2 regions of the Stenotrophomonas sp. SMYL41 genome follow, and region 1 is predicted to be linked to the other one. Evidence: predicted binding sites of a transcription regulator. Region 1 holds the regulator's gene; the other holds the start of a gene.
What was found. Region 1 encodes FliA, which starts transcription of late flagellar genes. Its sites were predicted from a motif close to TAAAGTTTNNCNNNCNNNGGCCGATAA; they were not measured.

Region 1 (10,283 bases):
AAGCGTTGGCCCTTGGCACGACCGAGCGCGACCGCGCCGTCTTCGGCTTCTTCGACGGCAAAACCGGCCGAGGTGAGGGCGAAGGACACCATCTGGCGCATCGACGCCGAATCGTCCACCACCAAGATACGTGCGCTCATGCAGCGTTCTCCACAGATTTCAGGTTGTCATGGGTTACGTCCAGGCCCAGGGCCTGGGTGACGCCCAGCAGGCGCGCGGCGTCACGGAAGGTTGCGGTGCAACCGTGGAAGCCGGTGCCCAGGCCTGCCTCGCGGCGCGCCTGCACGAACGCACACAGCACCTGCACGGCGGCGGTGTGGATGCGGGCGACCTGGCTGGCATCCAGGGTCAGCTCGCCTGCCTGCTCCACCAGTGGGGCGAGGCGGTTCTTGAGCTCGGTAGTGCTCTCGATGCCGAGATCCCCACCCAGTTCGACAGTGCTCATCGTTGCTCCGGACAAACGGTTCCGTGATCCATAACGGCACCCCGGTGGGGTTCTTTAGGGGAATCGACGCGGTGCGCCGATGCGGTGCTGTTCGGGTCGCCGTTGAAAAGGGGACGGAGGGAATTAAGTCGCAACTGGCTCGGCGCTTTGCGCCGACGCGGTGCCTGTTGGGGACGCAAGGAGTTGATCCGTTGGATCAATACCTTACGTCCCCACTGCGCGGTCGCCGTTGCCGAGGGGGCTGCAGTAGAGCCAGGTCGATTGCGACTTAATCCCCTCCGTCCCCTTTTTCGTTACGGCTCAGCTCAGCAGCCGGGTGGCGTCGAGCAGGATCATCGGGCGCTGGCTGACCCGGGCCACGCCACGGAACAGATCATTGGAGATCTGGCAGATGCGTGCGGTATCGGGCGGTTCGATCTGCGAATCGGTGAGGTTGGCGACGTCTTCCACTGCAGACACGCGCAGGCCGATGGTCTCGCCGTTTTCTTCCAGGACCACGATACGGGTCTGGGCGTCGTCCTCGGCAGCCGCCGCGCCCAGGTGCAGGCCCAGGTCCATCACCGGGACGACCTGGCCGCGCAGGTTCATGATGCCCAGCATGGCTGCGGCGGTGCCACGCAATGGCAGCAGTGGCACCGGCAGCACGACCTCCTGGACCTTCAGCAGTTCCAGGGCATAGGCCTGGGGGCCGCAGCGCAGGCGCAGCCAGCGCGACGTGCGTTCGCCGGCGCGACGGTTCTGCGGATGCGGGCTGCGGGCCGGTTGCTGGGCTTGCGCCTGCAGTTCCTGCCAGGTGCCGGGGCGGTTGCCTGCGGGGGCGTCGACGGCGACGCGCGGCGGCGGTGTGGCGGCGGCGCGTGCGGCCGGGGCCGGTGCAGGACGTGACGCCGGTGGTGCCACCGGCGCTGCGACCACGGCAGGCGGCGGCGTGGGGACGTCTTCGCCGCCGGCAGCCGCCTCGAACGCGGCCTGCAGCCCGGGGCTGTCGGTGTGGGCGAGGCGCTGGCTGTCAGCCGGATCGGTCTCGTAGATCACTTCGTCCGGCAGATCGTCCCAGGTGGGCTCCGGGCCGGTGCCTGCAGCGGGGGCCGGCGCGGGCTCGTGGATGACGTCGTCAGGCAGGTCATCCCAGGTCGGCTCGCGTTCTGGGGCTGCGGTGCTGGCCGGTGCGGCGGCGGCCTCGAAGGCAGCCTCCAGCGCGGCGCCATCGTCGGCCGGGACTGCGACGAGGGCGTCCGTTTCGTAGATCACTTCGGCGGGCAGGTCGTCCCACGTCGGTTCGCGTTCTGCATCGATCACGCTGACGGGCGCGGAGGCGGCCTCGAAGGCGGCCTCCAGTGAGGCGTTGTCCACGGAAGCGGCAGCGGCGATGGTCTCGGTTTCGTAGATCACCTCGGCCGGCAGGTCATCCCAGGTCGGCTCGCGTTCGGCAGAGGCTTCGCTGGGCTGGTCCGGGGCGGCGCTGACCGGCGCGGGCAGGGGAACGGCGGCCGGGGCGATCGCCTCGCCGAGCAGTTCGTCCAGGTAGTCGTCGAGGATGCCGGTACTGTTCATGCGGCCTGCTCCAGGGCACGGGCATCCTCGCCGAGGATCCAGTTCAACGCGCGACGGTAGGCGGCGAGGCCACGGCCCGGGTAGTCCTCGCCGACGCTCGGCAGGGTCAGGCCGGCGGCGTTGCTGATGCGGGTGTCGATCGGAATCGCGTCTTCCCACACGCGGCTGCCGTGACGATCCTGCATCGTGCGCAGCGACTCGTTGCCCGCGCGGGTGCGGCGGTCGAACAGGGTTGGCAGGATCGAGATCGGCAGCGGGCGGCGACGCGAACGTTCGACCATCTCACCGGTGCGGACCATGCCGTCCAGACCATGCAGGGCCAGCGGTTCGGCCTGGGTCGGGATGATCAGGCGGTCGGCGGCGGCCAGTGCGTTGATCATCAGCAGGCCAAGGGTCGGCGCGCAGTCCAGCAGGATGTAGTCGTGCTGGCCCTGGTGGCGCGCCAGCGCGTTCTGCAGGGCCAGGCCGAGGCCAGGCTGGTTGGCGCTGCGGCGCTCCAGCGTGGCCAGCGCGGATTGTGCGCAGACGTAGTCCAGGCCATGGATGTTGCTGGCATGGCACAGGCTGGCGAGGTCGGCTGGCGGTGCGCCGAACAGTTCCAGCACGCCGGCCGGCGGTGGATCCACCGGCACGCCGAAGGCGCGGCTGAGCGAGGCATGCGGATCGAGGTCGATCAGCAGCACGCGATGGCCGAGCGCGGCCAGGCCGCGGCCGAGGGCGAGGGTGGTGGTGGTCTTGCCGACACCGCCCTTCTGGTTGGCGACTGCCCAGATGCGCATCGGGTTACTCCTTCATTGCCGGGGGAACGGCGGCGCCGACGCGGCTGCCAGCCGGCACCGGCGGCAACGTCACCGGTGCGATGGGGGAGGTGGGAGCGCGGGCCGGCGTTGCGGCGGCCTGTTCGGTGGCGGTGCTGTCAGTGGCGCCGGAGGCCGCGTTCAGGCGTTGCCCAAGCGGATCCACCGAGTGCGAGGTGTCGGCCAGGATGATGACCATCACCCGGCGGTTGCGGTTGCGGCCCTGCGCGCTGTCGTTTTCTTCGCGCGGGCGGAACTGGCCATAGCCGACCATCGCCAGGCGCGATGGCTGCACGCCCTGGTCGGCGAACAGGTGCACCACGCTGGCGGCGCGTCCGGCCGACAGCTCCCAGTTGGACGGGAAGGTGGCAGTGGCGATCGGCACGTTGTCGGTGTGGCCTTCCACGCGCACGCTGTTGGGTACGTCGCGCAGTACCTCAGCCAGGCTGGCCAGGGTTCGCCGCGCGTGCACGTCCAGCGCGGCCGAGCCGGTGGGGAACAGGATGTCGCTGTTGATCTCGACTTCGATCCACAGCTCGGTGCGGCGCACGCTGATCATGCCGCGGTCGATCAGCGGCGCCAGCGCGGCGGTGAGGCGGTCGGCGATGCTGTTGAGCTGGCGCTCGGCGCGCGCGATCTGTTCCTGGTTGTGTACCGAAACCGGCATGCGCATCTGCGAGGCCATCGACGGCAGCAGGGTCGGGTCGTGCGAGGGTGCCGGTGCGGACGGACCGATCTTGGTGCCGGACTTGATCACCGAGGGGCTGTCCCAGCCGCCGCCCTGCACCTGCTTGTTGCCGACCTGCACCGGATTGATCGTGCGCGGCGCGCCACCAAAGGCATCGGTGAGTGCGTCGGCCATGATCCGGTACTTGCCCTCGTTGACCGAGGAAATTGCGTACATGACCACGAAGAAGGCGAGCAGCAGCGTCATCAGGTCGGCATAGGGGATCGCCCATGCTTCGTGGTTGGCATGCTCTTCGTGGTGCTTGCGGCGGGCCATGTCAGTGCAGGAAGCCGGAAAGGTTGGTTTCGATGTTGCGCGGGTTTTCGCCCTGGGCGATCGAGATCAGGCCTTCGATGACCATTTCGCGGTCGCGCGTGTTGTGCGAGATCACACTCTTGAGCTTGGCGGCGATCGGCAGGAACAGCAGGTTGGCCGAGGCGATGCCATAGATCGTTGCGGTGAACGCGGCGGCGATGCCGTGGCCGAGCTTGCTCGGGTCGGCCAGGTTCTTCATCACCGCGATCAGGCCCAGCACGGCGCCGATGATGCCCAGCGTCGGTGCATAGATGCCCATCGCCTCGAACACCTTGGCGCCGGCCTGGTCCTGGTGTTCCTGGCTGCCCAGTTCGATTTCCAGCATGTGCCGCATCGATTCGGGCTCGACGCCGTCCACCAGCAGCTGCAGGCCCTTGCGCAGGAACGGGTCCTGCTGTGCTTCCACCTGCGATTCCAGGCCCAGCAGGCCCTGGCGGCGGGCGATGTTGCTCCACTCGACGATCTGCTGGATCAGCTCGCGGCGATCACTGTGGGGCGGGCGAACCACCCAGCGCACGATCTTGAACGCATGCTTGAACACCGCCGGCGAGGTATGCAGCAGGATCGCGGCAACAGTGCCGACGATGACGATCACGAATGCCGCAGGCGACCACAACGACGCCAGGCCGGCGCCCTTGAGGATGCTGCCGCCGACCAGCGAGGCCAGGGCGAGAAAGAGTCCAATGAGGCTGAGTCTATCCATGGATCCGGTATCGGCTTGTATGAATGGGACTTGAGACACCGGTACGGGCTACTGGTGCGACTTCACAGTTTTTCGGGTTCAGCAAACGGGTCAATCGTGCGGGCTGCGCAGGCCGTCGACATCCAGGATCAGGGCCATGCGACCATCGCCGATCAAGGTTGCACCGGCATAACCGCGCAGGCCGCGCAGCGCTTTCGGCAGTGGCTTGATGACCACTTCCTCGCGCCCACGCACCTGGTCCACCACCAGACCGAAGCGCGCTTCGCCGGCCTGCAGCACCACGATCGTCAGCAGGGTCGACGCAGCGGGCGTCACATCCAGCCACTGGCGCAGATCGACCAGCGGCAGCGTGTGCGAGCGGCGGTCCAGCACGGCGCGGCCATCGAACCAGCCCAGCGAGGTGCGCGGTGCGTGCAGCACTTCCATCACGCGCGCCAGCGGCAGCGCGTAGACGTCCTCGCCGGCCTGCACCAGCAGGGTCGGCAGGATCGCCAGGGTGAGCGGCACGCGGATCAGGAAGCGGCTGCCGCGGCCCAGCTCCGACTGGATCTGGATCTGGCCGCTGAGTTCGCGGATGCGCGACTGCACCACGTCCATGCCAACGCCGCGGCCGGAAATATCCGTGACCTGCTGCTTGGTCGAGAAGCCGGGCAGGAACACCAGGTGCAGGCACTCCTCGCTGCTCAAGCGGGCAGCGGCTTCCGGATCGATCAGGCCCTTCTCGCGTGCCTTCGCACGCAGCTTTTCCGGGTCGATGCCGGCGCCATCGTCCTGCACCTCGATACTGACGTAGTCACCTTCCTGCTGTGCCGACAGCCGCACATGGCCCATCCGCGGCTTGCCTTGTGCTTCGCGCAGGTCGGGCATTTCCACGCCATGGTCGATGGCGTTGCGGACCAGGTGCACCAGCGGGTCGGCCAGCGCTTCGACCAGGTTGCGGTCGAGCTCGGTCTCGGCGCCGATCAGCTCCAGGTCCACTTCCTTCTTCAGCGAGCGGGCGACGTCGCGGGCGACCTTGGGGAAGCGCGAGAACACCTTGCCCACCGGCTGCATGCGGGTGCGCATCACCGCCGACTGCAGGCGTGCGGTGGCGATGTCGAGGGTGGACACCGCACGGTCCAGTTCCTCGTCGCGCAGGCGTGCACGCAGGGTCTTGAGCCGGTTGCGCGACAGCACCAGTTCGCCGATCAGGTTGACGATCGCATCCAGGCGCTTGGTGTCCACGCGCACGGTGTGTTCGGCTTCGGCCAGCGGCTTGGCGGCCGGCTTGGCCGCCGGTGCCGGTGCCGGTGCGGCCACCGGGCGCGGGGCGGCGATCGGTGCCGGCGCCACCGCAGCCACGGGCTTGGCGCCGGGTGCGGCGCCACCATGCAGCTGGTCGAGCAGGGCTTCGAACTCGTCTTCGCTGATCAGCCCGTCGTCGGCCTTCTTTGCCGGCGCCACTGCGGTCGGTGCGTTGCCGCCGTGCAGCTGGTCGAGCAGCGCTTCGAATTCGTCGTCGGTAATCAGGTCGCTGCCACCCGCAGCGGGTGCTGCTGCGGCGGCGGGTGCGGCCACAGCACTGCCATGCACGTCGAACTGAGCGATCAGGTCCGGCGGCGCATAGCCCGGCTCGGTGCCGGAAGACACCGCATCCAGCATCGACTGCAGGTAATCCAGCGATTGCTGGGCGGCGTCGAAGTGATGGGCCTGCAGCACGGCCTGGCCGGCACGCGCGGCGCCCAGCGCTTCCTCAGCGGCATGGCACAGCTCGACCATGGCGGTGACACCCAGGAAGCCGGCGCCGCCCTTCAGCGTGTGGTAGCCCCGGAACACCGCATTGAGCTGTTCGGCGTCCTGCGGTGCCTGCTCCAGCGACACCAGCTGTTCGCCGAGGCGATCCAGGATCTCCTGTGCCTCGATGATGAAATCGGCAGTGATGTCGTCGGATACAGCGCTCATGCTTACAGCCCCAGATCCGACAACAGGTCGTCGGCGTCGTTCTGCGAGACCGCGTGGCGGTCCAGTCCCTTCAGTGCCGGCCCGGCCAGTTCCGGGTCGGTGCGATGCTGTTCCGGCGGCAGGCCGAGCGCGCCGAAGCCTTCGTGCACGCGGCGGACGATGCCGACCACGCGACGGATGATCTGCCCGGTCAGGTCCTGGTAGCTCTGGGTCAGGGCGATCTCGGTGAGGTTGTGGCGGATGCGCTCGAGCTGCGCGTCCTGGCCCGGCTGCAGGCCTTCGGCGCGCAGCTGTTCGGTCAGGCTGCGGCATTCCTCGGCCAGGTCCAGGGTACGGTGGGTGGCCTGTTCGGTCATCGCCACCACGTGGTCCAGGCGTGCGCAGGCATCGTCCAGTTCCCCGGCTTCGCTGGGCACGGTCGGCAGTTCACCCAGTGCCTGTCCCAGCTCGCGGGCCAGCCGCGACAGGCCACTCATCATCGGCTGCGTGCGCAGCGCGACCAGCCCATCGATGCGCTGCCGCCACGCGGCTTCGTCACCGGACTCCAGTGCGTCCAGGGCTTCCTGCAGGCGCAGGGCGAGGGCGTTCTTGTCGACCGTGGTATCCATCAGGCGCTGGCTGCCAGGCGTTCGAAGATCTTGCCGAGCTTCTCTTCCAGCGTCTGCGCGGTGAACGGCTTGATGATGTAACCGTTCACGCCGTTCTGGGCCGCTTCGATGATCTGCTCGCGCTTGGCTTCAGCGGTGACCATCAGCACCGGCAGGGTCTTCAGCTTGGCGTCGGCGCGGATCGCCTTGAGCAGCTCGATACCGGTCATCACCGGCATGTTCCAGTCGGTGACCACGAAATCGAACGACTGGCTCTGCAGCAGCGACAGCGCGGCATGCCCGTCCTCGGCTTCGGCGGTGTTGGTGAAGCCCAGATCGCCCAGCAGGTTCTTGACGATTCGACGCATGGTCGAGAAATCGTCGACGATCAGGATGCGCATGTTCTTGTTCAAAGCAGAGTTCCTTTGTTGTTCATTCCGGGCGGCCGGGGGCAGACGCCTCGGGGATGTTCATTCTTCGAGGCCGGCATCGGCGGCCTCGAATATCTTCAGCCGGCCGCGCAGGCGCAGCACGGCCTGGCCGTGGATCTGGCAGACCCGCGACTCGCTCACGCCGAGCACGGCGCCGATCTCCTTCAGGTTCAGCTCCTGCTCGTAGTAGAGCGAAAGCACCAGCTGTTCGCGCTCGGGCAGGTGGCCGATCGCCTTGCCCAGCTCGCGGCCGAATTCGCCGCGCTCCAGGACCTGCTGCGGGGTCGGGCCGCCCTGGGCGACGGTGTCCAGTTCGCCCTGGTCTTCGATGCGCGATTCCAGGCTCAGCACCTGGCCACGTGCGGCGTCTTCCATCAGCCGCAGGTACTCGGGCAGCGGCATCTCCATCGCGGCGGCGACTTCGGTGGCGCTGGCAGCACGGCCCGTGCTCTGTTCCAGGCGGCGGATGGTGGCGGCGGCGTCGCGTGCACGACGGTGCACCGAGCGCGGCACCCAGTCGCCACGGCGGATCTCGTCGATCATCGAGCCGCGGATGCGGATCGAGGCATAGGTTTCGAACGAGGCGCCCTGGTCGGCGTCGTAGCTGCGCGAGGCTTCGATCAGGCCCATCATGCCGGCCTGGATCAGATCGTCGACTTCGACGCTGGCCGGCAGGCGTGCGGCCAGGTGGTGGGCGATGCGCCTCACCAGGTCCGAGTGCTGGGCGATGACCTCGTTGGCCGCCGAGCGCTGGACTTCCCTGTACTGGGCTGCGCCTTTCATGCGGCCACCCCGCGCTGTTTGAGAATGCGCTCGAGGAAGAACTCGACACCGCCACGCGGTTCGGTCGGTGCCTGCCAGCGCGCGGTGCGGCGTGCGATCTCGGTGATGGCCAGCGCCGATGGGCTGGACGGGTAGGCCTTCACCACCGGCTGCTGGCGCTGCACCGACAGGCGCAGCCAATCATCCTGCGGCACGCAACCCAGGTAGTTCAGCGAGACATCGGCGAGGAACTTCTCGCAGACGCGGGTCAATTTTTCGTACAGCACGCGGCCCTCGTTCGGGTCGCGCACCATGTTGGCCACCACCTGGATACGGTCCACGCCGCGCTCGCGCGACAGCACCTTGATCAGTGCGTAGGCGTCGGTGATCGAGGCCGGCTCATCGCAGACCACCACCACGGTGTCCTGCGCGGCCTGGCAGAAGGTCAGTACGCCATCGGTGATGCCGGCAGCGGTATCGACCACCATGATGTCCAGCTCGCGTTCCAGCTCGGAGAACACATTGACCAGGCCGACATGCTCGGCCGGGGCCAGTTCGGCCATGTGCCGGCGGCCGGAGGCGGCCGGGACCACCAGCACGCCGTTCGGGCCTTCGACGATGACGTCGTCCAGCGAGCAGCGGCCGGCAACCAGGTCGGCCAGCGTAAAGGTGGGGTTCAGCCCCAGGATCACGTCGATGTTGGCCAGGCCGAGGTCGGCGTCCAGCAGCAGCGTGCGCTTGCCCATGCCGGCCAGCGCCACGGCCAGGTTGGCCGACACGTTGGTCTTGCCCACGCCGCCCTTGCCGCCGGTCACGGCAATGGTGCGCACAGGGCCCAGCGGCTCGCTGCGGGTGGCCGACAGCGGGAAGGTCTTGGTCAGCTTGGCGTACTCACGCGACGGCATGGTTCAACTCCGGGTTGCAGGGCATATCGGCCGCTCGGCGCAAATCTTCAAGGCGAAGTACAAGATTGGCTGCACTGGCCCGGTGCAGGTCCTCCGGGACGTCCTGGCCATCGGTCACCCAGGTGATCGGCAGGGCGTGGTCCACGGCCACCGACAGGGCGTTGCCGAAGCGGCCGGTCTCGTCCAGCTTGCTCAGCACCAGGCCCTGCAGGTTGGCCGCACCGAAGCGGCGGACCACCTCGTCCATGTCGCCGAAGCTGGTGTTGGCCGGCAGCACCAGCAGCGTGCGCACCTGGCGGGCGGCGCGCAGCCACTGCAGCTGGGCAGCCAGGGCGCGGTCGCGCGGGCCCAGGCCGGCGGTATCGATCAGCACCAGCTTGTAGTCCTTCAGGCGTTCCAGCAGCTGGTCCAGGTCGGTGCCGCTGTTGGCTTCGTGCACGGCGATGCCGAGCTGGCGGCCGTAGCCATACAACTGTTCGCGGGCGCCGATGCGGGTGGTGTCGGTGGTGACCAGGGCGACGTCACGCGGCGCGTGCTTCTCGGCGAAGCGCGAGGCCAGCTTGGCGATGGTGGTGGTCTTGCCGGCGCCGGTGGGGCCGACCAGGGCGATCACACCGCCTTCTTCCAGCGGGTCGACCGGGGCGATCGGCAGCTTGCGCGAGATCAGCCCCAGCATCAGGCCGCGGCCGCGGTGGGCCTCGGTCTCCAGCGGGATCTGCATGGCCACGTCGCGGGCCAGGCCGGCATCGAAGCCGTATTCGTCCATCAGGTCCAGCGCGGTGGCGCGCACCGGGCAGCCACGCAGGCGCTCGTCGGTGAAGCGGTTCATCTCGCGCTCGATCACCTGGCGCATGCCGGCCACTTCCTGGCGCAGCTGGCGGATCTCGGCGTCGTCCTGGGCGACCACGGTCAGCGTCGGTGCCGGGGCCAGCATGGGGGCCGGGCTGGCGTCGACGGCGGCTTCGGCCGCTGCCGGTTCGCTGCGGGCGACCTCGGGCTGCGCATCGGTCACGGCAGCGGTCGGCAGCGGCGGTGGCTGCACGGCCGGTGCGGCGCTTTCGTGATGCGCCTCGTGCGGCGGGTCGATCTGGAAGCGGGCGCGGTTGGCCGGCGTGG
Region 2 (10,283 bases), on a different contig from region 1:
GGCGATGCGGAAGCAGGCCTGTTCAATGCTGTTGTCGGGGCGGTGCGGCAGCGGCTCGATCTCGGCCAGCAGCTCCACCGGCGAGGAGCGGAACAGCACCCGCGCCTGCCAGCTCAGCGCCGCCTCCAGGCCCAGTGCATCCAGCTGCGGCGGGCGCAGCAGGGTGGAGATGTCGCGCAACTTGGCCACGGTGGTGTCGGCCAGGCTGACGATCTGCGCCAGGTCTTCGGCACGGCGCAGCGGGTCATCCTCGTCCTGCGCTGCATAGGCCGACAGCTTGATCGCGGTGATGGCCTGGCCGATGTCATCGTGCAGGTCGCGCGAGATCGCACGACGCTCATCCTCCTGCAGCGAGAACAGCCGCCCGGCCATCGCCTGCAGCTCGCGGTTGCTGGTTTCCAGCGCGCTGCGGGTGCGTTCGGAATCGCTCAGGTCGCGCACGATCAGCAGCTTGCAGTCGCGGCCGCCGTAACGGACTTCGCCCACCGCCAGGCCGGCATGGAAGCTGCGGCCGTCGGCACGCTGCATGGCCACTACGCTGCTGTGGCCCGGACCCAGGTGCGGCTGGCCGGCGCGCAGCTGGCTGCGCACCCGCGGCAGGTCTGCGGCAGCGACCAGTGCCGACAGTGGCTCGCCAAGCAGGGTGTGGCTACCGTAGCCGAACAGGCCAGCGGCCCAGGCGTTGGCGTACAGCACATGCTCGTCGGAGAGGATCACCACGCCGTCGGGCAGCACCCGCACCAGCTCGCGGAACTGTTCCTCGCGCTCGCGCAGAAGGCGCCGCGACTGCTCCCGCTCGGTCACGTCCTGCAGCGTGCCCAGCACGCGGCTGCGGCCCGCTTCATCGATCCCACTGGCGGCGCGCAGGTGCACCATCAGCGCACGGCCGTCCATCGCCAGCAGCGGCAGCAGCACGTCCACCTGCACCGGCTCACCGGAGCACAGCTCGGCCAGCAGCTGTTCGGTCTGGCTGGCGGTGGCCGGGTCGGCCGGCACCAGCAGCTCGTCGAAGCGGTGCCAGCGGCGGGCCTCGGGCGGGCGACGGCCGAGCAGGCGATAGACCTGGCTGGAATAACGGCCCAGCCCGGTGGACGGATCAAGCTCCCAGGCGCCGATGCGGGCCAGTTCATGGGCCTCCTCCACCCGGGCCAGCGCCTGGTCGCGGCGCAGCTGGGCCAGGTCCTCGGCGGTGCGATCGATGGCGATCAGCAGGCGGGCGTTGTGGCCGTCGTAGCTGATGGCGTTGGAGCGCAGTTCCATCTGCCGCAGCGAACCGTCGCGCAGCTGCAGTTGCGCCCGCAGGATGCACAGCTCCTCGGGCGCCTCGCGTATTGCTTCCAGCTTGGTCTGCAGCGCCTGGTCCTGGCCCGGGGGCCACAAGGCATCGATGGTCTGTTCCAGCAGCTCGTCGCGGTCCCAGCCGAAGGTGCTGCAGGCGGCCGGGTTGGCATCCAGGATCGCCAGCGTGTCCAGGTCATAGACGAGGATCGGGCCGGGGTTGCCCTCGAACATCTGCCGCAGGCGCAGCTCCGAGGCCTGCTGGCGCGCATGGGTGTGCAGCACGTGTTCGGCCAGCGGACGCAGCAGCAGATACAGCAGGCCCGCGCTGGCCAGGGCGAAGAACGAACCCTTCAGGCCCTGCCACAGGGCCGCCTGCTGCGGATCGGGCACCAGCGCCTGCACCACGCTGTCGGTGGCGATCATCCATGCAAGCGCCATCACCAGGTAGCTCAGCACTACCCGCCGTCGGTCACGGCTCAGCGCCTGCGCCATCCGTGGGTCGGGAACTGGAGCGTTGCCGGTCGGTTCTGCGGGCATGGACGGGGTGGGTGAAAGGGGCGCCGGTCATCTTACCCCGCAGCGCGCCGTGACCACTCAATTATCCGCCGCAGGCGCCGTTAACCACTGCGTGCCCCGCTGACGGGCGTGTCATCCGGAGCAAGATCGCGTGGACCAAGGGATCATCGCCAGCCTGCTGCAGCACCCGCTTGCGTCGGCGCTGGTCATCGTCGACCGCACGGGCCGCCCGCTGGCGGCCAATCCCGCTGCGCGCGCGCATGGCCTGCCGGCTACCGTAGCCGCGTATGCCCCGATGCTGGAAGATCTGCGCCTGTTGGCCGCTGATGGCGGCATCGTGGCCTGCACGCTGCCAGGTGGCCCGCGCGGGCACTACGACGGTCATCTGCGCGCCGTGCACGACGGCGCCGGCAATCTGCTGGCGTTCACCCTGAGCGTTCCCGAGCCGGTACCGGTCGACGGTGGCGGGCGTTGGGAGCTGGCACTGGACAGCGCCGGGCACAGCCTGTGGGACTGGGACATCCCCAGTGACCGCGTGGCGCGCACGCCGGCGCTGGGCGACGAAACCGCCACCGAAATGCTGTCGCGCGTGCACGGCGAGGACATCGCCCAGGTGCGCGCCGCGCTGGACGAGCACCTGCGAGGGCGAAGCGAGCAGTACAGCGCGCAGTTCCGCTTCCGCCAGGCCGACGGGCAGTGGCGCTGGGTGTTGGATCGCGGCCGCGTGGTCGCGCGCACCGCCGACGGCCAGCCATTGCGCATGGTGGGTACACATACCGATATCGAGCAGCAGAAGCAGCTTGAATCGCTGCTGCAGGAACAACAGCTGCACCTGAGCGAGGCCCAGCGCATCGCCAGCATGGGCAGCTGGTCGTTCGACCCCAACAGCGGTCACTTCTGGTGGTCGCCGGAACTGCGCTCGCTGCTGGCGCTGGGGCAGGGCGCCGTGCCAGGCCAGCGGCGCTGGCTGAAGCAGCTGCACCCGCGTTCCCGGGGTGCGCTGCGCGCGGCATGGCGGCGCCTGTGGCGTGACGGCCGTGCCGCCAATCTCGAGCTGGAGCTGACCCGCGGCCATGAACCTTCGCAGCATCTGCGCCTGTGGATGCAGCCACTGCTGGACATGGACGGGCAGCCCAAGCGCCTGCTCGGCCAGGTGCAGAACATCACCGAGCAGCATCAGACCGACGCGTTGATCCGCTGGCGCACCGAGCTGCTCAACCGGGTTTCCGCGCTGGGCCGCATCGGCGGCTGCGAGATCGAAGTGCAGACCCGGCACATGCAGTGGACCGAGGAGTGCTATCGCATCCACGGCCTGCGCAAGGAACCGATCACGCTGGATCAAGCGCTGGCGCTGTACACCGAGGATTCGCGCCTCGCCTTCGAGGCGGCGCTGGGCCGGATCGCCGCAGGTGGGCTGCCCGAGCAGCTGGACCTGTGCTTCTACCGCCAGTCCGGCCTGCGCGTGTGGGTGCAGGTACTGATCGAGCTGGACCGTCGCGATGGCCTGCCGCCGCGCTTCGTGGTGCTGTTCCGTGACATCACCCGCGAGCGCGAGGCCAACGAGCGCATCGAGCTGCTGGCCCACTACGACCTGCTGACCGGCCTGCCCAACCGCGTGCTGCTCGGCGAGCAGACCGCAGAGGCGATCGAGGAGGCGCGCGACCGCGGCACCTCGCTGGCGATGCTGTTCATCGACCTGGACGGCTTCAAGACCATCAACGACAGCTTCGGCCATGCCACCGGCGATGCGCTGCTGAAGGCCGCCGCCACGCGGCTGCACCAGAACCTGCGCAACAACGACCTGTTCGGCCGCTTCAGCGGTGACGAGTTCATCGTGGTGCTGCGTGACCTGGCCGAGCCGGAAGACGCGGGGCATGTCGCCCGCAAGTTGATCGCCTCGCTGGCCGAGCCGCTGCGCCGTGGCGAGACCACCTTGAAGGTCGGCGCCAGTGTCGGCATCGCGATGCTGGGTGATGCCCAGACCGACTTCGATTCACTGCTGCGCGCCGCCGACGCCGCGATGTACGCGGCCAAGGAAGCGGGGCGCAACACCTACCAGTACTACAGCCAGGACGCGCTGGCGCGCATCCAGCGCAGGCTGGAACTGGAGCACGCCCTGCACGGGGCGATCGAGCGCGAAGAATTCAGCCTGGCCTACCAGCCGTTGCTGCACGCCCACCAGGGCGAGCCGCCCGCGATTGAAGCGCTGCTGCGCTGGCATCGGCCCGGCATCGGCTACTGCAGCCCGGCCGAGTTCATCCCGATTGCCGAAAAATGCGGCGAAATCGTGCGCATCGGCGACTGGGTGCTGAATGAAGCCTGCCGCCAGGCGACCGCCTGGGACCGTGCTGGACTACATTTCGACCGAATCGCGGTCAATGTATCGGCGGTGCAGCTGCGCGACCGCGGGTTCGCCGAACGGGTGATCGAGATCTGCCATGCCCACGGCTGGCCGCCGCAGCGGCTGGAGTTGGAGCTGACCGAGTCGGCGCTGATCCGCGACACCGACATCCTGCGCCATTGCTTCGACGTGCTGGAACGGCACGGCGTACCGCTCGCGGTGGATGACTTCGGTACCGGCTTCTCCAACCTCAATTACCTCAACCGCTTCCCGGTGGGGCGCCTGAAGATCGACCGCAGTTTCGTGCAGGGCATGCTGCATGATTCGGGCACGGCCGAAGTCACCCAGGCGATCGTGCACCTGGGCCACGCGCTGGGCATGAAGGTGGTGGCCGAAGGTGTGGAAACGCACCAGGAAGAAGACATGCTGCGCCGCCAGGGCTGCGACGAAATCCAGGGCTACCTGTACTCGCGGCCGCTCAGCCCGCGCGACCTGGCACAGTGGCTGCGCCAGCAGCACCCGGCACCGGTGCGCACCGACGCCAGCAGCGAAGCGGTGCTGGTGCGCTGACAGCCCGACGCTGGTGTAGTCCAGCTCTGGTGGGTGCCGACTCCGGTGGGTGCCGACCGTTGGTCGGCACGGATGCTCGCGCTCGCGATCATCCACGCAGGGCGTGGATCTACCTGATCCGTGCGGGCATCGCTTCGCCAACGACAGCATAACGCCGCGCAAAAACCAGCAGATCCACGCCATGCGTGGATGCTGTCAACACAGGCTTGCAGCGCCAGGTCAGTCATCTTCCACCAGATCGCCTAGGTCGAGGATCTGCGGATTTACACTGTGCGCGGCAATGCTTCGGAGCATTCCAGCCTTTGGCCGGAGGGCGTAGCAATGCATCGTATGGATGGGATTGAATTCCAGCCACGGGCAGGATGAGTGCCCCAGGATAACCGGCATGTTGAAACTGATGTCGTTGGAATCGTCCAGTGGCGAGTCCATTTGCCGCCTTGATGTTCCTGCACGACATCGCCAAGATATCGCGCGAACACAAACCTCAAAGCATCCTGTTCGTCCTGCGACAGCGGCTCAGCCATTGATCCAGGCCATGCGACAAGTCCGAAAAGACGGAGGGTGGATGTTGTTCGTGTGCATTCCCGCAGGTCGTGGATCTACCGGTTCATCAATGCGATGCCTGCGATCGAATAGCTGGCGATCAGCAGTCCGAGCACATACGCCGCCACGATGATCAGCCAATACGTCACCGGCTCGATGTCCCGCCATGCATCAATGGTGCCGACGCGGTGATGGCTCAGATGGACATGCCCGGTGCTGATGGCAGCTGCTGCCATCCAGGCGCATAGAAAGGCCATCAGCATGAAGAGCAGGCTGCCGAACAGGAATGCGACAGGTCGATGCCGGGGCGGCCGCAAGGTGGCGTAGGCGGGACGCCAGGTAAAGGTGACCGCGATGAGCACCATCGCAGCAAATCCCAGCCAGGTCATGAACGTGGTGCTCATGCGACGACACTCCGTGTCCAGCCATAGATGGCATGGGCGGATCATGCCATGGGTGTGGAACGGGTGGCGGTGAAGGCCATCCACGCATGGCGTGGATCTACTTCAGCGCTTCCCCATCCAGCCCAAGGTCCCACGCCAGGCCCAGCAGCTCGTCGTCCGCGCGGGACGGTGCAGGCCGCGCATCGGCCAGTTGCTGCAGCTCGCGGATCTCCTCGCGTGCCACCTCTTCCAGCTGCTGCAGCTGCTCACGCACGCTCGCGTTGCGCGGGCGCTCGGTGTCGGTGAGGGAGGGCAGGGCGCGGATCAGGGTCATGGTGCGTGTACAGGATGCATCCAACGGCGGGTCACAGGCAAAGGCCCCGGAAGAACCGGGGCCTTGCGGGCTGCCGGTAGCGGCAGCGGACATCAGGATCAGAACAGCTCGACCGTGCCAGCACCCATGCTCTGTTGGGCAACCGGCTTGTGCGGCGGGCGTTCCCATTCGCTGCGCAGTTCGCGCAGGCGGTTGCCGGTGCGCTGCAGGGCGGTGGCGATCTCTTCGTCGAACACGCCGCCATTGCGGTGCAGCAGTTCCTGCAGGGCCACCGCCTCGCGGTTGATCGCGGTCAGGCGATCCAGGTGGGTGTGCACGCCGCCCAGCGCCTGGGTGGCGATGTCTTCGAACTGCAGGGCGCGCACGGCCTCGGCCACGCTGCCATCGATCGAACGGGCGCACTCGGAGACTTCGCGCATGCCGTCGCCCAGCGAGGCATTGATCTGGGCCACGTTGTCGAGCATCGCGGCCGCTTCCTGGCGCGCTTCACGGGAACGGTCCATGTCACGCGAGGCCATGTGCGAAACCGTCTCGCGGACCTTGGCGATGGCGTCCTTGGAACTGTGCGCCAGCTTGCGGATCTGCTCGTTGAACGTGGTCGAGCGTTCGGACAGGTTGCGCACTTCGTCGGCGACCACCGCGAAGCCACGACCGGCTTCACCGGCACGCGCAGCTTCGATGGCAGCGTTCAGCGCCAGCAGGTTGGTCTGGTCGGCGATCGACTTGACGTCTTCCAGCAGCGCGAAGATGCCGTCCAGGTGCTGCGCCATCTGGTCGATGTGCTGCACGGTGGTACTGCTCTGGCCGCTCACCTGTTCCAGCGCTTCCACCAGCTGTTCCATGCGGTGGCTGGCGTGCTGGGCGAAACGCGCAACGTCGAGGCCGGCATTGCCTTCATCACCGGCGCGGTCGACGATGCGCGACAGGGCCTGGCTCTGCTGGCGCGACTTGCGGTTCATCGCATCGAAGCTGCCGCCGAGGCTGGAAACCGCCTGGCGGATCAGGTCACGGGCGCGTTCCACTTCGCCACGCGAACCGTCGATCTCGTTGCCGACGAAGTTGCGCAGTTCGGTCAGCAGCTGGTCCTGCTCGCGCAGGACACGGGCATGTTCCGGGGAACGATGCGCCTGGGCGCGGGTGGTCCACCACGCAAAGCCGAGCCAGCTCAGCGTCATCGTGGTCAGGATCGCCCAGCGCAGGGCGGCCGGCCATTCGAAACCGATGGCGAAGGGGAGCAGCAGGGTCAGAGCCAGGGGGGCGGCCAGACGGATGAAAATGCGTGAGTACATGGACGTTCTCGGGAGGTGCACGGAGGATGTATCGGCCGTACCCCCTTTCTCTTTAACGTCGATGTGCCTCGAAGTGCATTCTGAATGCGCCGGTTTTCCGGCGCTGCCGGGGATTCGGGGTCAGGCGGGGTCGGATCCCTTTGGGAAAAGGGCTCTGACCCCATGGGGCTCACGCCAGCTGCCGGTCCACAGCCTCGATCATCGCCTTGCGGCTGAACAGGAAGTCCCAGTAGCTGCCCCCCAGCTGGCGCCACAGCACCGCCGAACGTACCGCAGCCAGCAGCAGAGCGCGGATCTCGGCGACCACGCCGGCCTGGCCCAGGTAGTGCGGGTTGCCCTGGACCATCACCCGCGGCTTCAGGTGGCTGATGGTGTCGGCGTACAGGCCGCCCAGGTTGGCCAGCACGTCCGGGTGACCGCTGTCGCCCAGTTCGGTGGCCTGGCGCTGGGCGCGCTCGATGCCCGAGGCGACCTTGTTCACGGTGGCGCCGTCCTGCACGAAGCGCCGCTCCAGCTGCAGTACCGACAGGGCCAGCTTGGGCAGGATCGGGTCCTGGCCCTGGCTGCGGAAGTAGTTGTGCAGCAGGCGCAGGCCGGCCTTCAGTGCATGGCGGTCACCGAACACCTCCTGCGGCGAGGACGCGTCAACGCGGAATACGCTGTCCACGGCAGTGCGCACGGCGGCGGCGTCGGAATGGCCGGTATCGGCGATGCGGCGTACCTGCTGCAGGGCCTGGGCAATGCCGGCCAGGGCCAGGACGCGGTCGTCGACAGTGAAACTCATGCAGCGATTACCTCAAAAGGAGAAGGGGTGGTGCGCAGGCGCTGTTCCAGCGGCGCATCGGTGGCGGCGATCACTGCGCCACCCAGGCACACGTCACCGTCATACAGCACCAGTGATTGACCGGGCGTAACGGCGCGCTGCGGGCACGCGAAGGTGACCAGCACGCTGCCATCATCCAGCACCTCGACTGCACACGGCTCATCGGGCTGGCGGTAGCGGGTCTGTGCCGTGCACTCAAAACGGCGAGCCGGGGGCGAACCGGCAACCCAGTGCGCGGTCTCCGAACGCAGGCGGTCGGACAGCATCCACTTGCTGTCGCGGTCCTGGTCCACGTACAGCACGTTGCTGGCCACATCCTTGCCGACCACGTACCACGGCGCAGCGGGGCGGCCGCGCACGCCGCCGATGTTCAGGCCTTCGCGCTGCCCCAGGGTGAAATAGAACACCCCCGGGTGCTCGGCGATGACGCTGCCATCGGCCGGGTCGAGGATCTGGCCGGGTTTGGCCGGCAGGTAGCGGCCGAGGAACTCGCGGAAGTCGCGCTCGCCGATGAAGCAGATGCCGGTGGAGTCCTTCTTGGCATGGGTCGGTAGACCGACGTCGCGCGCGATGCGGCGCAGGTCGCTCTTTTCCAGGTCGCCGATCGGAAACAGGGTGGCAGCCAGCTGCGCCTGGCCCAGCTGGTGCAGGAAGTAGCTCTGGTCCTTGGAGCGGTCGGCACCGCGCAGCAGCAGCCACTGGCCGCCGCGCTGGGTCACCCGCGCGTAGTGGCCGGTGGCGATGCGCTCGGCGCCCAGTTCGCGCGCGGCATCCAGGAAGTGCTTGAACTTCACTTCGCGGTTGCACAGCACGTCCGGGTTCGGCGTGCGGCCGGCGGCGTACTCGGCCAGGAAGTGTTCGAACACACCCTGCCAGTACTCGCTGGAAAAATCGCGGAAGTGGAACGGGATGCCGAGCAGGCCGCAGACAGCCACCGCATCGCGGCGGTCGTCTTCGGCGCGGCAGTCGCCGCTGCCATCATCGGCCCAGTTCTGCATGAACAGGCCAGCCACGGCCTCGCCCTGCTGCACCAGGCGCCAGGCGGCGACCGAAGAGTCGACGCCACCGGAGACGCCCACCATTACACGCGGAGTGCTCATGCGACCTCCCGGACCAGCGAAAGCGGATGGCGTTGGCCACCCAGGTAATCGGCCACCACCTGCCATACCAGCGGGCTGCGCTGGCGCTCGCCGGCGGCCTGCAGCTCGGCCGGGGTCAGCCACAGTGCGCGGTCGATGCCGGTGTCCAGCGGCTGCGCCGGGTCATGCGAGACCGGGCGCGCCGCATAGCAGAAACGCAGGAAGGCGGTGCCGTCGCCGGCGGTCCACTGGTAGCAGCCGATGAAATGGGTCAGCTGCACCGTCCAGCCGGTTTCCTCCCGGGTCTCGCGCAGGGCCGCCTCAGCCAGGCTTTCGCCCGGCTCGAGGTGGCCGGCCGGCTGGTTCAGCACCCGGCGCCCGTCGATGGTCTCTTCGACCAGCAACACGCGGCCGCCGTCGATCACCACCGTGGCGACAGTGGCGTGCGGTGCCCAGCGCGGGTCCGGCGTGGCGTTCAACTCAGAACTCGTCCTTCTTGGTCAGTTCCAGCTCCATCGCGTCGGCGGTGCGGATGGCCGCATCGATGGCGTCGCTGAGCTGGTCCGGGGTGGCATCGGCGTCGATCTTCACCACGAACATGGCCGTGGTGTCCTGCTTCACCCAGCCGCCCATCTTGGCATCCTGCGAATCCTCCAGCAGGCGGTTGGCCACGGCGACCGGGAACTGCTTGGTCTTGGCGCTGTAGGCCGGCGCCCAGATCTCGCGGATGTTGTGGGTGCCGAAGTCTTCCACCGCCGAGCGCACGTAGACCATCTGGGTGCGGTCACCCTCGACGTCGAAGACCATGCGGTAGTCGCCATCCTCGTCGACTTCGTAGGTGTAGCCCAGCTTGTCCAGGTGGCGGGCCACGGACTTGTCGGCCTGGGTCTCGGCGGCGGCGGAGCCGGCGGCGGCCAGAGCGATCAGCAGGGCGGGAAGAAGGGTCCTTTTCATGAAGATCCTGTGAAACAGTGTTGAGAGAGGGTGCAATTGTGACGGTGGGCGCGCGTGCCGTCCAATCTGCGTCGGGCCGACGCAGGCTTGCCCGAGCCTCTATAATGGGCAGATGCCCCATGAGTCTTCCCCCGATTCCCATCACGAGCACGGCGTAGCCGTGGAACCCG

Region 2: V3B30_RS02255 (methyl-accepting chemotaxis protein) is a predicted target of FliA. The motif match lies at 7,286-7,312, and genes of this name have one in related genera.

The regions. Positions count from the first base shown of each region.
Region 1 is NZ_JAWIRX010000003.1:9,277-19,559, forward strand. Features, by position in the region: gene V3B30_RS04120 (response regulator) at 1-140, opposite strand, end outside; gene V3B30_RS04125 (STAS domain-containing protein) at 137-445, opposite strand; gene V3B30_RS04130 (chemotaxis protein CheW) at 746-1,999, opposite strand; gene V3B30_RS04135 (ParA family protein) at 1,996-2,778, opposite strand; partial or broken gene motD (flagellar motor protein MotD) at 2,927-3,799, opposite strand; gene V3B30_RS04145 (flagellar motor protein) at 3,801-4,541, opposite strand; gene V3B30_RS04150 (chemotaxis protein CheA) at 4,632-6,482, opposite strand; gene V3B30_RS04155 (protein phosphatase CheZ) at 6,485-7,090, opposite strand; gene cheY (chemotaxis response regulator CheY) at 7,090-7,482, opposite strand; gene V3B30_RS04165 (RNA polymerase sigma factor FliA) at 7,540-8,283, opposite strand; gene V3B30_RS04170 (P-loop NTPase) at 8,280-9,167, opposite strand; gene flhF (flagellar biosynthesis protein FlhF) at 9,154-10,283, opposite strand, start outside.
Region 2 is NZ_JAWIRX010000001.1:481,096-491,378, reverse strand. Features, by position in the region: gene V3B30_RS02280 (PAS domain-containing sensor histidine kinase) at 1-1,818, opposite strand, end outside; gene V3B30_RS02275 (GGDEF domain-containing phosphodiesterase) at 1,949-4,708, shown strand; gene V3B30_RS02270 (hypothetical protein) at 4,928-5,137, opposite strand; gene V3B30_RS02265 (hypothetical protein) at 5,308-5,655, opposite strand; gene V3B30_RS02260 (hypothetical protein) at 5,753-5,968, opposite strand; gene V3B30_RS02255 (methyl-accepting chemotaxis protein) at 6,067-7,257, opposite strand; gene hflD (high frequency lysogenization protein HflD) at 7,427-8,041, opposite strand; gene mnmA (tRNA 2-thiouridine(34) synthase MnmA) at 8,038-9,180, opposite strand; gene V3B30_RS02240 (NUDIX hydrolase) at 9,177-9,638, opposite strand; gene V3B30_RS02235 (YbjN domain-containing protein) at 9,640-10,113, opposite strand; gene clpS (ATP-dependent Clp protease adapter ClpS) at 10,226-10,283, shown strand, end outside.